2 linked regions of the Jeotgalibacillus aurantiacus genome follow. The protein of the gene in region 2 binds, or shares a complex with, the protein of the main gene of each other region. Links are inferred from orthologs where the notes say so. Each region holds a gene or a part of one and is shown on either strand. Other genes may lie near its edges. The genes, in order: H7968_RS01470 and H7968_RS14085.

Region 1 (3,028 bases), on a different replicon or contig from region 2:
CCTTCTGCATCAAGTGAAATGACTTCTGCACTGACAGATCCATCTACAAGAGACGTAATCTCCTTCAGACGATCGTGAAATGAAATGTTTTCTTTCGCGACAAGCGACGGATTTGTTGTTACTCCGCTTAAAATGCCCCAGCTGTGTGCTTCTTTAATTTCTTCCATGTTAGCTGTATCGATAAAAAATTTCATCTTAACCCATCCTTTCTCTACTCTAATTCTTACTATTTACTGTACCTCGTCCGGACCCTCTAACCGGATTAAGGCATATTTCAAAATGAAACAAGCGCTTACATCGTTTGCAAAAAAGCTGACTCAAAAAACGTTGGACCGCGATGCAAACTGCAAAGCGGCCTGTCTGTTTATGAGTCAGCCCTCTTTTCAAACGACTCAATTTCTACCCCTCTGAAACTAAGTGTTTAAATCGTTATTATGCTTGGTTTGAAGAACCAAACTCACGCATTTTGCCAATAACCGTGTTCTTAATGGCTTCACGTGCTGGTCCTAAGTATTTACGCGGATCATATACTTCGCTGTCTGCAGCCAGTACTTCACGTACTACTTTCGCAGAAGCGATCTGATTTTCCGTGTTTACATTGATTTTAGCTGTTCCGTAAGAAATCGCTTTTTGGATATCTTTCGTCGGAATGCCTGTACCACCGTGAAGAACGATTGGTACACCTGTTTCGCGGCCGATCTGCTCCATTTCAACGAATCCAAGGTTTGGTTCACCTTTGTAAGGACCGTGAACAGAACCAAGTGCCGGCGCAAGCGTATCAATACCTGTACGCTCAACAAGCTCTTTACATTCCTTTGGATCAGCATAGATAACGCCGTCTGCTACTACGTCATCTTCCTGACCGCCGACAACGCCAAGTTCTGCTTCTACAGAAACACCTTTTGAATGTGCGTATTCAACTACGCGTGAAGTTACTTCCACGTTTTCTTCAAAAGGACCGTGTGAAGCATCAATCATAACAGATGTAAAGCCTGCATCAATCGCCTCTTTACATTTTTCATAGCTTGAACCGTGATCAAGGTGAATTGCCACTGGTACTGTGATGTTTAAGTCTTCAAGAAGACCTTCAACCATTTTCACAACCGTTTTAAATCCGCTCATGTAGCGTGCCGCACCTTCAGAAACACCAAGAATAACAGGTGATTTCTCTTCTTCAGCTGCCTGAAGAATCGCCTGTGTAAACTCAAGGTTATTCAGGTTGAACTGGCCTACTGCATAGCCCCCATCCTTTGCTTTGTTCAGCATGTCTGTCATTGATACTAATGGCATAATCGTTTTCCTCCTTAAAATGAATGGTTATTAACGCTCGCCTTTTTCAAGTTTACGTCAAAACCATTACTCTTCACAACCATTTTCCATAGTATCATATCAAACACTGAGCGATTTGACCATGCAGGAGCCCTATGTTTCTTAAATGTACATAAAAACAGGACCGGACACATCTTCATTCCTAACGGGCAACTTAATCGATTACCCGCGAACGCTACGCGTGTACAGTCCAACCTTCAATAACGATCAGGCATAACCCCTTACCCGACCTGAACATATGATCTTACGACTTTTCGAATATCCTCAATATCAAATGGTTTGGCAATATGAGTCAGTGCACCCATCCGCTTCGCTTCCTTGATCATATCCAATTCACCATAAGCCGTCATAATAATGACCCTGATATCTTCACGAATTTCCTTCATCCGTCTCAAAATCTCAATTCCATCCATCCCGGGAATCTTCATATCCAGCAGGACTAAATCAGGTTCTTCCTCAAGAAGTGCTAATGCCTCTGGTCCATTCGCAGCCTGAAACGTCTTATATCCCTCTTTATAAAGAACCTCATTCAGAAGAATCCGGATGCCGAACTGATCATCGACAATCAAAATTTTCTCATCCATTCTTACACCTCTTCATCAAAAGTATCCCAGTCAATTTTTGAACTCTCCCTCTGTATTATGGTACATTCAACACAAGTTGTACAGAATCCTCTTAAAGATTTTTACAGAATTTGTTTACAAGATTCGACAAACCCTTTAGGGGTATGGAAAGGCTTGATATGGATGTTAAAAATGTTTACAACACAGCTGACCGGCCTATTCGGGCGGCTGCATAGCAAGGAAGAAAACGAAATCGAAAACGCAGCACGCCTGCTCGCTCAGGCAAACGTCGGAGCAGGATCCATTTACGTTGCAGGCTTCGGTGAAATGGAAGGCGTCACAGCAGAAGCGCTCCGCGGCGAAGAACCTTTGACTGGCGCACGCGAACTTACCGGCGTTACTGAACTGACAACCGCTGACCGCGTACTGCTCGTAACCCGCCGCTCCACAGACCCGCAAGCGCTTAAGCTGGCGGCAGAACTCCAGTCACACGACATTCCTTTTGTGGTAATTGCAGGTAAAGTGAAGGACGCTGAAAACGATCTGGCTGTCTCAGCCGATTCATTCCTGAACACCCAAACCGTCCGCGGCATGCTGCCCGACGAAACTGGCGGACGCTTCGGATTCCCATCTCTGATGGCCGCACTGTATTTGTACCACGGCGTGAAGTTTGTGGTGGAAGAGATTTTGGAAGAATATTGAGCGGGACCCCTGCTGATGCAGGGGTTTTTTGTGGAGTGGGGCTGTATCAACGCGAGCCGGTCGCGAAAGGCTAGAGGCGCTGTGTGTGAAGGAGTCCGCGGAAGGCACAGGGCCGAATTCCTTCACTATCGACACTTATTCAGGCTTTCTAGAATTTAATCCCTTCTTTTGAAAAATTAATTCCTTCTTTCTAGAAAATGATTCCATCAAGCGCCCTCCAGATACAGTTAATTCCTTCATTCTCCTTTCGATTTCCTTCAAACGAGCTTACTTATTCCTTCTTTTCAAAATTTAATTCCATCACTCCAACAACCATCCCACCTCCCTAAATGCCCTTAACCAACAAGCCCTTCAGCTACATAACCCATTTTTCACCAAAATAAATAGCGCACCACCATCCAAACGGCTATAATAACCAAAAGGAGGTGAATGTA
Region 2 (3,185 bases):
CGGTCATATATCTGACTGCTGACTTACATGAAGGCATGCAAAAGGATCCTTCCTTTATCACCTGGATTCGCGACCAGTTAAATATCGACGTTACTTTTAAAGAAATGTCACACAGTCATCCCTATTATGAAATCATGCAGTAAATAACGGGTGGCCATTTGTGTCATGAAATGTGAAATATCCGGAAAAGCGCATTGACACCGTGATTCCAATTGTGATAGTATTCATATGTTACTGTTTGTAGCACCCGTGCTACAACCGCTCATTACAGGTCTTAAGCGCTTTTTAAGCCACCTGGCAAATGGCGAGTCTGAGTGAATTGAGGAGGTGCATTGGAATGTACGCAATTATCGAAACTGGCGGTAAGCAGATCAGAGTCGTTGAAGGTCAAGAGATCTACATCGAGAAGCTTAACGCTGAAGCAGGCGAAGAAATCACGTTTGACAAAGTTCTTTTCGTAGGTGGAGACAGCGTAAAGGTAGGAAGCCCATTAGTATCAGGCGCTACAGTTACAGCTAAAGTTGAAAAACAGGGTCGCGCTAAGAAGATCACTGTATTCAAATACAAGCCGAAGAAAAATCAACACCGCAAGCTTGGTCACCGCCAGCCTTACACTAAAGTTGTAATCGGCAAGATCAACGCTTAAGGGTTTCTATGATACGAGTGATCGTGGAACGAAATTCTGACGGTATGATTAGCGCTTTTCAAATGGATGGACATGCCGACTTTGCCGAACATGGCAAGGATCTGGTATGTGCCGGTGCCTCAGCAGTTTCATTTGGTGCGGTAAATGCTGTATTCAGCCTTACGTCAGTGGAACCAGCCATTGAACAGGGAGAAGACGGCGGCTATCTCCGGGTAGAATTTCCGCAGCATATGGATCAGGCTGAAGCCGGTAAAGTTCAGCTGATTATGGAAAGCATGATTGTCTCACTTGAGACGATTCAACAGGAATACGGGCAATACATTAAAATAACCTTCAAATAGTGGGAGGTGGAGTACATGCTAAGATTAGATCTTCAATTTTTCGCATCGAAAAAGGGAGTAGGTTCTACAAAGAACGGTCGTGATTCAATCTCTAAGCGTCTAGGCGCTAAGCGTGCGGACGGTCAGTTCGTAACAGGTGGTTCTATCCTTTTCCGTCAGCGCGGAACTAAGATTTATCCTGGAGTAAACGTTGGCCGCGGAGGAGACGACACTCTTTTCGCTAAGACAGACGGCGTTGTTCGCTTTGAGCGTATGGGCCGCGACAAGAAAAAAGTCAGCGTATATCCAGCTGCACAGGAAGCGTAAGCATCCAGAAACTCTGGCCATTTTCGGTCAGAGTTTCTTTTTTTGTTTAGAAGTACCGTCATTCTTTTGATATACTAGACTACAAGTTAACATGACAGGCAAAGGAGGGGACCGATGAAACGTTCAAAGCAAAAGCTTGAGCTTCTGCAGCACAGCCGCCATGACTGGCTTAATAAACTGCAGATCATAAAGGGAAACCTGGAGCTGTCAAATGTAGACCGCGCTAGAAAAATTATTGATGATATTATCATTGAAGCCAGACAGGAAGCACACCTGACATCATTTGGTGTCCCGGGATTTGCTGAATGGCTTTTAACGTATAACTGGTATAGGACAGGTCCTCTTAAAATAGGGTATGAATTTATGGATCAGATGAATATTCCGGAACATTTTGATTCGGTTCTGCTTTCCTGGGCTGAATCATGTGCAGCCTCGCTTGAACAGGCAGCACCTGACTCGGTTGATCATGAACTTTACTTTATTTTTCAAAAAAGAAGAGGATGGCTGTTTCTCAATTACAGTCGAATTTGACGGGGGAGAACTGCAGCAGCCTCCATCATCCCTTGTGCCGAAACCGGACCGGGCAGAGGTTGAATGGATTAGCGATTCACGCACATCCTTTACAGTACAGGTAAAGTTTAGTGATGAGAACCCAGAAATTGAAAGCAAGAAATAGGAGGATTCATACATGTTTGTAGATCAGGTCAAGATATATGTAAAAGGCGGAGACGGTGGCGATGGAATGGTCGCTTTCCGCCGTGAGAAATATGTGCCGATGGGAGGACCTGCAGGCGGTGATGGCGGAAGAGGAGCCAATGTTGTGTTCATCGTAGAAGAAGGCTTGAGAACACTGATGGACTTCAGATACCAGCGTCATTTCAAAGCGCCAAAAGGTGAAAACGGCATGTCTAAAAATCAGCACGGCCGCGGCGCTGATGATATGGTCGTAAAAGTACCACCTGGCACTGTTGTGAAAGATGAAGCGACAGGTGAGGTGATTGCCGATCTGACAGAGCACGGACAAACCGCCATTATTGCAAAGGGTGGCCGTGGTGGCCGTGGTAACTCACGATTTGCATCACCTTCCAACCCGGCACCTGAGCTTTCTGAAAAAGGGGAGCCAGGTCAGGAACGCAATGTTGTGATGGAGCTGAAGCTGCTCGCTGATGTTGGCCTTGTCGGATTCCCGAGTGTAGGGAAATCCACATTGCTCTCAGTCGTATCAGCTGCAAAGCCGAAAATTGCAGAATATCACTTTACAACGATCGCACCAAACCTCGGAATGGTTGAAACGGAAGATAACCGTACATTTGTTATGGCCGATCTGCCAGGACTGATCGAAGGGGCACACTCAGGTGTCGGACTTGGTCATCAATTCCTCCGTCACATTGAGAGAACCCGTGTCATTGTCCATGTAGTTGACATGTCAGCTCTTGAAGGGCGCGATCCGTATGAAGATTATCTGACGATTAATAACGAGCTGAAAGAATATAACCTCCGATTAACGGAACGTCCACAGGTCGTTGTGGCGAACAAAATGGATATGCCGGATGCAGAAGAAAACCTGAAAGCTTTCCGTGAAAAGGTTGGCGAAGAAGTTCAGATCTTCCCGATTTCAGCCATTTCACGTCAAGGCTTGAAAGAGCTTCTTTACACGGTTGCTGATCTGATTGAAAGCACGCCGGAATTCCCTCTTCAGGAAGCGGAAAAGGATGAAACGATCAACCGCGTTCTTTATAAGCACGAAGGGAAACAGGATGATTTTGTCATCACACGTGATCCGGACGGAAGCTTCGTGATTACAGGTGATTCGATTGAACGTCTGTTTAAGATGACTGATTTCAGCCGTGAAGAGTCCATCCGCCGTTTTGCGCGTCAGCTGCGTGCAATGG

Evidence for each region.
Region 1: the proteins of H7968_RS14085 (region 2) and H7968_RS01470 are in contact, whole or in part, in a solved structure (PDB 1F51), measured with the Bacillus subtilis proteins. The link is inferred for Jeotgalibacillus aurantiacus from one-to-one orthologs.

What each region holds. Positions count from the first base shown.
Region 1 is NZ_JACNMS010000001.1:311,978-315,005, forward strand. Bases 233-2,932 are described here. They hold H7968_RS01470 (response regulator), read right to left. Parts: upstream 1,914-2,932; coding sequence 1,551-1,913; downstream 233-1,550. Other genes in these bases: H7968_RS01465 (class II fructose-bisphosphate aldolase), read right to left, coding at 433-1,290; H7968_RS01475 (DUF2529 family protein), read left to right, coding at 2,085-2,594. In the rest of the region: fsa (fructose-6-phosphate aldolase), read right to left, coding at 1-194. UniProt on the Bacillus subtilis protein: Key element in the phosphorelay regulating sporulation initiation. Phosphorylation of spo0B during sporulation initiation.
Region 2 is NZ_JACNMS010000004.1:247,149-250,333, forward strand. Bases 259-3,115 are described here. They hold H7968_RS14085 (Spo0B domain-containing protein), read left to right. Parts: upstream 259-1,407; coding sequence 1,408-1,824; downstream 1,825-3,115. Other genes in these bases: rplU (50S ribosomal protein L21), read left to right, coding at 338-646; H7968_RS14075 (ribosomal-processing cysteine protease Prp), read left to right, coding at 655-987; rpmA (50S ribosomal protein L27), read left to right, coding at 1,003-1,293; obgE (GTPase ObgE), read left to right, coding at 1,982-3,115. Also shown: H7968_RS14065 (ribonuclease E/G), read left to right, coding at 1-143; more of obgE, read left to right, coding at 3,116-3,185. UniProt on the Bacillus subtilis protein: Key element in the phosphorelay regulating sporulation initiation. Acts on spo0A. Mediates reversible phosphoryl transfer from spo0F to spo0A.